3 regions of the Bacillus sp. F9_6S_D1_P_5 genome follow, and region 3 is predicted to be linked to each of the others. Evidence: riboswitches for the same ligand, from Rfam matches in the RefSeq annotation. Region 3 holds a riboswitch; each other region holds the start of a gene.

Region 1 (4,292 bases), on a different contig from region 3:
ACTTGCGTCGAAGTTAGTTGAAACGACGAACGGATCTTGGGGAGAAGAAAGACTCTATTTAGAAGAAACACGACAAGATCTTCGCGAAAAGATTTTATCGTATAAAGCGACTTCTGCTGATAAGAAGCGTATACAAGAGATTGAAAGTGACCTTCGAAAGCAAAAAGCGAAAATTAAAGAAGTAGAAAAAGAATACATTGAAAATGCGAAAGTAATCGGCGCAACTTTATCGAAATGTGCCATTGATTCACTTATTTATGAGCGTACATTTGATTTAGTTGTCGTAGATGAAGTGAGTATGGCATATGTTCCGCAAATTGCATTAGCTGCTTCACTTGGAAAACGCATCGTCGTTTGTGGGGACTTTTTACAGTTACCTCCAATTGCGATGGCGAACCATGAACTCGTTCGAAAATGGCTTGGGGAAGATATGTTTTATCATGCTGGAATTGTTGAGTCTGTCAATAAATCAGAAGCACATCCAAACCTCTTCATGTTGCAGGAGCAAAGGCGTATGCATGCAGATATTTCGAAGTTTACAAACTCATTTATTTATAAAAATAGAGTATATGATCATCCGTCTGTTTCAGAGCGAAAAGAACTTGCGCAACTACAACCGTTCGCAAATGAGGCGAGTGTTTTATTTGATACGGGATTAATGGGCGCTTTTTCGTTAAAAGACGCTGCATCTGGTTCTCGTTTTAACATTATGTCTGGTTTAGTAGCGATGCAAATGATGTTAATTGGATTGTTAGACGGTGTTCAATCGATCGGTGTTGTTACACCTTACAGAGCACAATCCCGTTTCTTATCAACGTGTATCAGGGAAATATTGCAGAGAACGAAATATCAAAATATACCAGTTTTAGCAGCAACAGTTCATAAGTTTCAAGGGTCTGAAAGAGATATGATGATATTTGATACAGTGGATAGTTATCCGCAAGAACGACCTGGTGTATTATTCTTTGACCATAAAAATCATCGCCTCGTCAATGTAGCAGTGACAAGGGCGAGAGGGAAGTTCATTCAACTATCAGATTGTCATTATATGCGTAAAAATCTTTCGAGAAAACAAGCGTTATCGCAATTAACAGCTCATATAGAACGTCACGGAGATGTGTATGATCGCACGACATCAAGACAATTGTGGGAGCGAAAAATTTCGAAACGATTACGTTGGTTTATGGAAATGAATCTTGAAGAGCCGAAAGGGTTATTGAAAGATATTTTAGCCGCAAAACGAAAAATTATTATTTCACTTCCAAGTACAAAACAAGTGGATAAGCGAGTATGGCAAGCATTAATGCGTACAAATGCGCAAATAACAGTGTATAGTGATGGACCAGTTCCATTAAAAAATGTAAAGTTACAAAGACAAAACAAAGCATTCCCATTTATCGTAATTGATGATGAAATCTTCTGGGCAGGCGCGCCACTCACATCCCAAATGATGTTTGAAGGTAGTACGGAATTTCCGTACGTATGTGCAAGACTGCAAGCACCAGAAACAATTGGTGTATTAAAAGGGTTTTTAGATATCCGGTAAATTCGGATAGGAATTCCTTGACTTTTAATCAGAATGAACTTAGAATGAATGTAATTTAATATAATTTTATGAAAATTCTTATCGCGAGAGGTTGAGGGACTGGCCCTATGACACCTCGGCAGCGGATTCATTATGAATACTGTGCCAATTCCAGCAAGGTAACTTGAAAGATAAGAAAGAAGCTCATTTTGACTGTATATGCAGAAGCCTCTTTCTATCTTTTAGAAAGAGGCTTTTTTACGTGAAAATATAAGGGGGAAGAAAAATGGGAGCTACTGGAGTAACGTCACAAAGAAAAACAATCGAAGAGAGTATTGAAAGAAATAAGGAAAAGTACATAGAAACAAGTCATGATATTCATGCGAATCCGGAGATAGGTAACCAAGAGTTTTACGCATCAAGAACGTTAAGTTTATTGCTAGGGAGCGCAGGGTTTCAGTTGCAGCACAATATAGCTGGACATGAAACAGGTTTTATCGCGCGAAAAAGCTCAGGAAAACAAGGACCAGTTATCGCATTTTTAGCTGAGTATGACGCTTTACCAGGACTTGGTCATGCGTGTGGTCACAATTTAATTGGCACAATTAGCGTTGCGGCAGCAATCGCATTATCAGAAACGCTTGAAGAAATTGGGGGAGAAGTTGTCGTGTTTGGAACACCAGCTGAAGAAGGAGGACCAAACGGTAGTGCAAAAGCGAGTTATGTAAAGGCTGGTTTATTTAAAGATATTGATGCGGCACTTATGATTCATCCGAGTGGAAAAACAGCGACAACGAGTCCATCACTAGCAGTCGATCCACTTGATTTTCATTTTTACGGAAAAGCAGCTCACGCCGCAGCTTCACCAGAAGAAGGAATTAACGCATTAGATGCGGTCATTCAGCTGTATAACAGCATTAACGCACTTCGCCAACAACTTCCGTCAGATGTGAAAATTCATGGCGTTATTACTGAGGGCGGAAAAGCACCTAACATTATTCCTGACTACGCTGCAGCAAGATTCTTCATCCGCGCAGCAACGAGAAAAAGATGTGCGGAAATAACAGAGAAAGTAAGAAATATCGCAGAGGGAGCAGCATTAGCAACAGGTACGAAAGTGAAAATTCATCAATTCCAAAATGAAATCGATGAACTACTCGTAACAAAAACATTTAATGAAGTCGTAGCCGAAGAGCTAGAATTACAAGGTGAAGACGTAAATCGGAAAGAAAGATTTGGCATCGGCTCAACAGACGCAGGAAACGTAAGTCAAGTCGTACCGACCATTCATCCGTACATTAAAATTGGTTCAGACGATTTAATTGCACATACGAATGAATTTAGAGAAGCAGCACGTTCAGAACTTGGAGACAAAGCGTTAATTACATCAGCAAAAGCACTAGCAAATACGGCGTATCGATTAATTACGGAAGAAGGATTGTTAGATAAGGTGAAGGAGGAGTTTAAAGAGGCGCAGAGGAATCAAGGGTAAGGCGCTTTTTCGAATATAAATCTAATTCATATGCAGAAATAATAGAAAAGAACATTGAAAAATCAATGTTCTTTTCTATTTATGAATCATTTATTTCTTTAGTGATATCTTAAATCTGGTCTAGTCTAGTTTAATAGTAACGGTGATCTGTGAGTTCGAATTGCATTAAAGGATAATAACTAGAGAATGTGTTGTAATTAAAATTTATATTTCTATATTAATTTGTAAAATAAATTCAATTTATGTTATTATATTTCCCTTGGACTGACAGTTTATAGAATGTATAGTGAATATTTGACAAGTTAAAATAGGGGATGTATTACGTTGAAATGGTTATCTTGGGACAGAAATTTAAAAACTAGATTGATTGGCGAAACTATGTTCAATACATTGTTTTGGATGTATTTTCCGTTTATGGCAATATACTATAGCGATGCTTTTGGTAAAGCAATTGGCGGAATTTTAATGGCAATTATACCTCTTGTAGGCATAATAGGTAATTTGTTAGGTGGATATTTAGCTGATCGATTAGGGCGTCGACCTGTCATGCTATTAGGCACAATCATACAAGTAGCAATGTTTGCGGTTTTTGCTTTATCTCATTCACATTGGATTAATTATTTAGCCTATATCGGTATTGGAATTAGCGGGGCAATATACAGTCCAGCAAGTTCTGCAATGATAGCTGATATAGTGCCAGAAAAGGATAGAAGGGTAGTCTTTGCCACTTTTGTTACAGCAAATAATATTGGTGCTGTATTTGGACCAGTGTTAGGTTCATTTTTCTTCTTTCATTATCGAAGTGAATTGTTATGGACTTGTACAATTGTTACATTTATTTATTTTATAGCAATCTATTTCATAATTAGAGAAACGTTTCCAAAAGCTTCTAAAAATAATAGGGACAAAAACAAAATATCGAAAATCTTTAAAGAACAATGGAATAATTATACGAAAATCTTTAGTGATAAAATTTTCGCTCTTTATATAGTTGCTGGAATATTCATTATGATAGCTTTCATGCAACTCGATCTTTACCTTGCGTTATATGTAAAAGAATTTGTACCAACACAATCTCTTTTCTCATGGAGTACTGGTTCATTCTCTCTAAGTAATACTGAAATTTTCGGATGGATGATGGGGTTGAATGGGATTTTATTTGTTTTATGTTCTTTACCTGTTGCAAAATACTTTGAGAATTGGAGCGACCGAAATGTTTTAATTGTCTCTAATGTTTTATTTGGAACCGGTATGTTTTTAATAGGTCTAACGACG
Region 2 (4,292 bases), on a different contig from region 3:
TAGAAATCGCTGCAATTCCTGACGCGAACGCAAACCCTTTTGTTCCGCCTTCTAATAAAGCAATGATATCTTCAAGCGCTTCACGTGTTGGATTGCCAGAGCGACTATAGTCATATTTCCCGAACGTATCTACATCAAATTGGTGGAATGTTGATGTATTATAAATGGGAACGTTAACAGCTCCTGTTTGTGAGTCATGTTTATATTGGTTGTGTAGTAAGAGTGTATCTATAGAATAACTCATATTCTTACACCTTCTTTTACAAGTGTAATGGCTTGTTGTAAGTCTTGAATTAAATCGTTACTATTTTCAATGCCAACGGAAAATCGAAGAAGACGATTACATACACCGTTTTCTGTTCTGATTTCTTCAGGAATATCAGCGTGTGTTTGCGTTGCTGGATACGTCATTAAACTTTCAACACCACCGAGACTTTCAGCAAATGTAATTAAGGATAAAGATTGTAAGAATGGATTAATCCACGTTTCATCTTTCAGACGAAATGAGATCATGCCGCCTCTTCCAGGGTAAAATACATCTGTCACCCCGTCTTCATCATTTAAATAAGCGACAACTGCTTTTGCATTTTCTTCATGTTGTCTCATGCGAAGCGCTAACGTTTTCATACCGCGGATTAATAACCATGAGTCAAATGGGCTTAAGACCGCACCGGATGCATTATGATAATGGGCGATTTCCTCACAAAGTTCCTTTCCTTTTGCAACGACAAGTCCGCTTAGCACATCGTTATGCCCACCTAAATATTTCGTTGCACTATGCAGTACAATGTTAGCACCTTCTGTTAAGGGCTGTTGTATATAAGGCGTGTAGAATGTGTTGTCTACAATAAGGAGTAGTCCGTGTCTTTTCGCTACAGTTGCGACTGCGGTAATATCAGTAACTTGCATTAATGGATTAGTTGGAGTTTCTATGAAAATAGCTTTCGTTTCAGTTGTGATAGCTTGCTCAATTTGTTTAATAGATTGTGTATTTACGTATCTACATCGAACGTTCCACTTTTTTTCATGCTCAGAAAATAATCGATAAGTCCCGCCGTATAAATCTTCAGATACAATAAGTTCGTCTCCAGAACGGAATAGCGAAAGGACGAGGAGAACAGCCGCCATTCCGGAGCTACAGGCATAACCTTGTTCGCCGTATTCTAAGTCTGCGATTGCCTGCTCTAAAAGACCACGAGTTGGATTTCCAGTTCTTGAATAATCAAAGCCAGTAGATTTACCAATTCCTTCGTGACGATAAGCAGTTGAGAAATAAACAGGCGGGTTAACAGTTCCTGTTGTAGTTTCGCTCCGGTTTCCGATTTGTGCTAGTTTCGTTTCAATAGTTGACATGTGAAAATTCCTCCTTTTTAAATGAACAATTAAGTGAATGTAAAGTGAAACTTTAATCAGTGAGGGATTCATCCCCACTAATTATCAGCCCTCACCAATCGGGCTTTTACGGGCAGTTGATTCCCACCTAACTTCTTTGTTCCAGCTGAATTTTGAGTTGGGAATCTTACTGCCCTCAAATAGCGGGGGAAAATAAAAAAAGCCTTCTAAGAAGAAGGCTTTCGGTTTGAATAGAGTCTTCTTCTCATCTGTCAAATCTTTCACAATTTGCTGGAATTAGCACCTTATTAACAAATGTTAATGGTTGCTGAGGTGTCATAGGGCCAGTCCCTCTACCTCTCTAGATAAGAATGTTCGTATGAAATTTTATTATGTTTTTAACTTTACAACAAAAGATAATTGAATTGCAACTTTATTTTAAATAATTTTTATTTTTCCGCAAGTGTCATTGACTTTTGCATTTGTGCGTGCTAAATTTATTAAAAAATTAACAAACATTGTTAAAAGGGGAACGCATTTCCTTTTAGCTACATAAATAAAATAATAAAGACAAACTCTTATTGAGAGCGGTGGAGGGAAAGGCCCTGTGAAACCCGGCAACCTTCAAACGAAATGTTTGAAACGGTGCTAATACCTGCAAAACGAGTGTTTTGCATAATAAGAGGAGGACCAATTATGTCCCCCTCTTCAAAGTGAAGAGGGGGTTTTTATATTGATAGAAATGAGGGAGATTGGTGAAATTACTAGATTTATTATCGAAAGGAATTGTAATAGGTGATGGTGCGGTTGGGACGTTATTACATTCACACGGTTTGCAAAGTAGTTTTGAAGAATTGAATATATCTGATCCGGATTTAATTATATCGATTCATAAGCAATATGTAGCTGCTGGGGCTGATGTGATTCAAACAAATACGTACGGAGCAAACGAAGCGAAATTACGTATGTATGGTTTAGAAAATCAAGTTACTGAAATTAATAGAGCAGCAGTCAAACTGGCGAAAGCATCTGTTACAGACAGAAACGCTATTTTAGGAACAATCGGTGGTATGAAACATATTGGAGCTGTTACGACAACTGATATGGAAAGAGAATTTATGTTACTTGAGCAGGCAAGTGCTTTACTAGAAGAACAGGTTGATGGATTACTATTAGAGACTTTCTATGATGAGTTTGAATTACTTCATGCTGTTCAGGTGTTACGAAAACAAACGAATATTCCAATTGTAGCTCAATTAGCGTTACATGAGGCAGGTACGACTCAAAATGGAAATGATGTAAATGAAATATTAAAACAGCTTTTAGATTATGGTGCAAATGTCGTTGGATTGAACTGTCAACTAGGGCCGCTTCATATGACAGAAGCTTTTAAAATGATATCGATTCCGAAAAATGGTTACTTATCAGCATACCCAAATGCAGGTCTCCCAAATTATGTGGAGGGACGTTACGTATATGAGGGAAGTCCGGCTTATTTTGAAGCGATGACACCGAAATTTATTGAGCAAGGTATTCGTTTATTGGGTGGTTGTTGTGGCACGACTCCAGAACATATTGAAAGTATGAAACGTGCAATTGCAAATGTTACACCTGTAATAGAAAAGGATACGATTCAAAGACCGAAAGTAGTTCATACACACGAGAAACGTTCGAAAGCTCATGTTACTTTAGCTGAGAAAGCAAAAAAACAAACGACAGTAGTAGTGGAATTAGATCCACCGAAAACGTTAGATACGCAGCGGTTTTTTGAAGGAGCAAGAGCTTTGAAAAGAGCTGGAGCAGATGCTATTACTCTAGCAGATAATTCATTGGCATCGCCTCGCGTCTCGAATATGGCAATGGGAGCATTATTAACGAAGCACGATATTCCGGTATTGACGCACTTAACGTGTAGAGACCATAACGTCATCGGATTACAATCTCATTTACTAGGATTATCAGCGTTAGGCATGGAAGAAGTGTTAGCTTTAACTGGTGATCCAGCACGTGTCGGTGATTTTCCAGGTGCCACTTCTGTATATGATTTGTCCTCTATTGAGCTCATTAAAATGATTAAAGAAATGAACGATGGGCGTTCTATTTTAGGGAAATCAATAGGGCAAGCAACAAGGTTTTCAGTGGGAGGTGCTTTTAATCCGCATGTAAGACATTTAAAAGCAGCGGTTAAGCGAATGGAACGGAAAATAGATGCTGGAGCGGAATATTTCTTAACGCAACCGATTTATGATATCGCGTTAATTGAAGAAGTGTATGAAGCGACAAAGCATTTGAAGCAGCCTATTTTTATTGGGATTATGCCACTAATAAGTAAACGGAACGCAGATTTCCTTCATTTTGAGGTGCCAGGTATTACGCTACCTGAAGAAGTAAGAGAGAGAATGGATGGACATGAAACGAAAGAAGCAGCAATTGAAGAAGGGATTCGTATTTCACAAGAATTGATCGATACGGCGATGAAATATTTTAACGGCATTTATCTTATTACACCATTTCTAAAATATGAAATTACAGAACATCTTGTTAAATATGTGAGAGAAAAGCAAGAAGTGAAAGAAGGTATTAATTGATGAAATGTATAGAAGAAAAATTACAAAATAACATCTTAATATTAGATGGTGCAATGGGAACGATGATCCAGCAAGAGGACTTAACGGCGGAAGATTTCGGAGGAGAAGAGTACGAAGGCTGTAATGAATATTTAGTAGAAACAAGACCAGATGTTATTTTAAAGATTCATAAAGCCTATATTGAAGCTGGAGCGGATATTATTGAAACAAATACATTTGGGGCGACAAATATTGTACTAAGTGATTATGAGTTATCTCATTTAGACGAGGAGCTAAATGAGAAGGCAGCGGGTTTAGCAAAGCAAGCAGTCGAAGAAAGCGGGAAGGAAGTATATGTTGCGGGAGCAATGGGACCGACAACGAAAGCGATTA
Region 3 (4,292 bases):
AATTCTAATTGGCGAAGCCCCCATTGCTTGAGCTGCTTCAATGACTCCCTTTGGAACAGAAACAAGATTTGTTTCAACCATTCTAGCAATGCCGATTGATGCAACTAACGTCATTGGGAAGATTGCTGCTACTGTTCCAATCGTCGTTCCGATAACACTTCTTGTTAGTGGGCTTAAAGCTACTAAGAAGATAATGAATGGAACCGGACGAATTGTATTAATAATGATATTAAGAATAGAAAAGACCCATTTATTTTCCAAAAAGTTTCCTTTTCTCGTTACATATAATAGTAAACCTAGAGGTATACCAAGAATTGTAGCGAATATAAGGGTTACGATTACCATTAAGAGGGTATCCCCCGTCGCATCTACTATGCGAGGCCAAAATATACTCCAATCAACTCGCATGAGCTTCTACCTCCTTCAACTGCACTTGCAGTCTTAGATGTTGTAATGCTTTTTGAATTTCTTTCTGCTCACCTTGTAGCTCTACAAGTAGATTTCCAAATAGCACATTTTGAAGTTCAATAATATTTCCGTAAAGCACGTTTACATCGACGTTATAGTTTTTCGCGATATATGATAGTACTGGCTGCCCTGTCTCTTCACCAGTAAATGTTAAGCGATAAATCTGTCCGCCATTTTGAATTTTCCCTAGAACACTTTCTGGTAAATGATCATTAATAATAGAACGCACAAAGTTTTGAGTCGTCTTTGTTTTCGGTTGTGTGAAAACGTCAAACAGTTTTCCTTCTTCAATAACTTTCCCTTTCTCCATTACAGCTACACGATGACATATTTCTTTCACAACATGCATTTCATGTGTAATAAGAAGAATTGTTACATTATATTCTCGATTTACTTTCTTTAATAAGTTCAAAATTTCTGTCGTTGTTTCTGGATCTAAAGCTGACGTTGCCTCATCACATATAAGAATATCCGGTGATGTTGCAAGTGCTCTAGCAATGCCAACACGTTGTTTTTGGCCACCTGATAGTTGCTCTGGATAATAGTCTGCTTTATCTTCTAACCCGACAAACTTCAGCAGCTCATTTACTCTTTCTTTTATCTCATTCTTTGGTACTTTCGCTAACTTTAATGGGTACGCAATATTTCCAGACACTGTTCTTGAATTAAATAAATTAAAACTTTGAAAAATCATCCCGATTCTTTTTCTTAGCTTCCGTAATTCTTTCGTCGATAGTGATGTAATATCTTTATCATCTATTGAAATCGTTCCTGCCGTCGGTCTCTCTAACATATTTACTAGGCGTAACAACGTACTCTTTCCAGCGCCACTAAAACCGATAATACCGAAAATTTCGCCCTTCTCAACTGATAATGTTACGTCTTCCACCGCATGAACAGATTGCCCACCTGATTCATATACTTTACTTACGTTGTTAAAAGAAATCATTTTCTTCCCTCCTATATGCTGTAAAAACTTGAAGTAGAGCTTTCGAGGTAAAATAAAAAGTGCTCTCCCTCTTATCAAACATAAAGATAAGAAGGAGAGCACTTATATGTACTCGGTCACATCTTCTCATCTTCCAAGCCTTTTATAAAGCTTGCTGGAGTTAGCACGGTATTAAAAAACCCGTTGCTGAGGTATCGTAGGGCCAGTCCCTCCACCTCTCTGGATAAGAATGTATCGATTTAATTGTCGTTTAATTAATTCTCATTATAGAACTCAGAATAATAAGAGTCAATACATTTTTCAGAAAAATATTAATTATTTCTCTATTAAAATTTTCAAATAAAAGATTACAATATAATATTGGTTTTTAAAGTTATGTAAAATTCTTCTCCTTCATATTTTTTTAAAAGGAGAATCCTCTCTATAAATTGAATACCATTATTTGAATATGAAATTGGAGGAAGATAAATATATGAAAACAGCTCTTTTACTCGTTGATATTCAAAATGATTATTTTCCGCATGGAAAGATGGAATTGCGTAATCCAGTAGAGGCAAGTGACTATGCTGGTCAGCTACTACAACTCTTTAGATCGAAAAACGAACCTATTTTTCATATCCAACATGTAGCAATAAAAAATGAAGCTACTTTTTTCCTACCCAATACAGAAGGTGTACATATTCATGAAAGCGTACGTCCACTTAGAGAAGAAACCGTTATACTCAAACATTATCCAAATAGTTTTCGCGAAACCGATCTTCTAGAACAATTACAACGTTTAGCTATTGAGCACGTCGTCGTATGCGGGATGATGACTCATATGTGTATCGATGCTACCGTAAGAGCTGCTTTTGATTTCGGTCTTCAATGTACCGTTATACATGATGCTTGTGCTACAAAAGATCTTTCTTTTAAGAATGCTACTATACCAGCCGTTTATATTCATAACACAATTTTGGCTAGTTTAAATGGCGTATATGCAAATGTAATGAGTACAGCGGAGTTTGTAGCTACAAAAAAACACTCCCTTCAGTGAGCAAAACCGAAAGGAGTGTTTCTTGTCAAACCATAGATTTTCTTTCAAATTGTATTATACAGGAAATCCTTAAAATGAATACTAAAAAATGCGACTAATAAGTCAACTTTTTTCGTTGCTTTGTTTCTATTTACATGTTTATCCCGATATGAATAGGGTTTAGCTAGTTACACTTACCAAATGGTAATATATGGTAAGTGTTTTGAATTCAAATTAACTAGTCTCTCCTATTATTTATCTGTTTGTTTTTGCTTCTTTTTCAAATACTCCGCACGCAAATTTTCAATTTGCTGCTTTTTATCAAATTTGGCAGGCGTCTGTTTTTCATGAAACTTTGCCACAGCTACCTGACTCTTGTAATCTAATTGATATTTTCCCACTTTGTTCACCTACTTTTCTTGTCCTTAAAGAGAATCTATTCAACAAATATAATATATCTTATTTACTGAAGTAAACCTTATTAGTTTTTCTACTTATATCTATCTTAATCACATATGAAAAGTTTTTCAAAAAAAAGAGACCTTCGCATACTGCGAAGATCTCTTCTACTATTTCTTATAAAGTTTCAGAAGTAGTTTTTGCTTGCATGTGAAGCGCTAAGTAGTCAGGGCCACCAGCTTTAGAGTCTGTACCAGACATGTTAAAGCCACCGAATGGTTGGTAACCTACGATTGCACCAGTACATCCACGGTTGAAGTATAAGTTACCTACGTGGAAGTCTTCACGTGCTTTTTCAATGTGGTCACGGTTGTTAGTAACAACAGCACCTGTTAAACCGTATTCTGTATTGTTTGCAATTGCAAGTGCATGGTCAAAGTCTTTTGCTTTACAGAATGCTACTACTGGTCCGAAGATTTCTTCTTTCATTAAGCGAGCATCTTCTGCAACGTCAGCAACGATTGTTGGTTGGATGAACCAGCCTTTAGAATCGTCTCCTTCGCCACCTGCTAAGATTCTACCTTCTTCTTTACCAATTGCAACATAGCTCATTACTTTATCGAATGCAGCTTGATCATTAACAGGACCCATATTTGTACCTAATACAGCTGGGTTAGCAACTGTTAATTCTTTCGTTAATTCAACAGCACGATTTAATACGTGATCGTATACATCTTCATGGATTACTGCACGAGAACATGCAGAACATTTTTGTCCTGAGAATCCGAATGCTGATGCAACGATAGATTTAGCTGCTAATTCAAGATCTGCTTCTTTATCAACAACGATTGTATCTTTACCACCCATTTCAGCGATAACGCGTTTTAACCAAATTTGGCCTGGGTTTACTTTCGCTGCACGCTCATAAATACGGATACCTACATCACGAGATCCAGTGAAGCTCACGAAACGTGTACGAGGGTGATCTACTAAGTAGTCACCAACTTCAGAACCATTACCTGGAACGAAGTTTACTACGCCAGCTGGTAAACCAGCTTCTTCTAATACTTCCATGAATTTCGCTGCTACTACAGGAGTTGTACTAGCTGGTTTTAGTAATACTGTGTTACCAGAAACTAAAGCAGCTGTTGTCATACCTGCCATAATTGCGAATGGGAAATTCCAAGGAGAAATGATAACACCTACTCCTAATGGAATGTAAGAGAAACGATTATATTCAATTGGACGGCTTTCTACTGGAATTCCGTCTTTTAATTTTAACATTTGACGACCATAATATTCCATAAAGTCGATTGCTTCTGCTGTATCAGCATCTGCCTCATTCCATGGTTTACCTGCTTCTTTTACAAGAATAGCAGAGAATTCATGTTTTCTGCGACGAACGATTGCTGCAGCGCGGAATAAAATGTCTGCACGCATTTCTGGCTTTGATTTTCTCCA

What was found. A riboswitch is a leader RNA that binds a small molecule or an ion and turns the genes downstream of it on or off. The one in region 3 is predicted to bind S-adenosylmethionine.
Region 1: another riboswitch for S-adenosylmethionine. It lies ahead of ACUXEY_RS02640 (M20 family metallopeptidase); the one in region 3 lies ahead of ACUXEY_RS15665 (methionine ABC transporter ATP-binding protein).
Region 2: another riboswitch for S-adenosylmethionine. It lies ahead of ACUXEY_RS05590 (bifunctional homocysteine S-methyltransferase/methylenetetrahydrofolate reductase); the one in region 3 lies ahead of ACUXEY_RS15665 (methionine ABC transporter ATP-binding protein).

Annotation. Positions count from the first base shown of each region.
Region 1 covers NZ_JBTREW010000001.1:533,257-537,548, forward strand. The annotation lists gene ACUXEY_RS02635 (AAA domain-containing protein) at 1-1,546, shown strand, start outside; SAM riboswitch class I at 1,622-1,723, shown strand; gene ACUXEY_RS02640 (M20 family metallopeptidase) at 1,812-3,017, shown strand; gene ACUXEY_RS02645 (MDR family MFS transporter) at 3,342-4,292, shown strand, end outside.
Region 2 covers NZ_JBTREW010000003.1:158,509-162,800, reverse strand. The annotation lists gene metC (cystathionine beta-lyase) at 1-244, opposite strand, end outside; gene metI (cystathionine gamma-synthase/O-acetylhomoserine thiolyase) at 241-1,353, opposite strand; SAM riboswitch class I at 1,595-1,704, opposite strand; SAM riboswitch class I at 1,908-2,017, shown strand; gene ACUXEY_RS05590 (bifunctional homocysteine S-methyltransferase/methylenetetrahydrofolate reductase) at 2,088-3,920, shown strand; gene metH (methionine synthase) at 3,920-4,292, shown strand, end outside.
Region 3 covers NZ_JBTREW010000011.1:179,339-183,630, forward strand. The annotation lists gene ACUXEY_RS15660 (methionine ABC transporter permease) at 1-408, opposite strand, end outside; gene ACUXEY_RS15665 (methionine ABC transporter ATP-binding protein) at 398-1,417, opposite strand; SAM riboswitch class I at 1,541-1,647, opposite strand; gene ACUXEY_RS15670 (cysteine hydrolase family protein) at 1,890-2,453, shown strand; gene ACUXEY_RS15675 (hypothetical protein) at 2,684-2,833, opposite strand; gene pruA (L-glutamate gamma-semialdehyde dehydrogenase) at 3,009-4,292, opposite strand, start outside.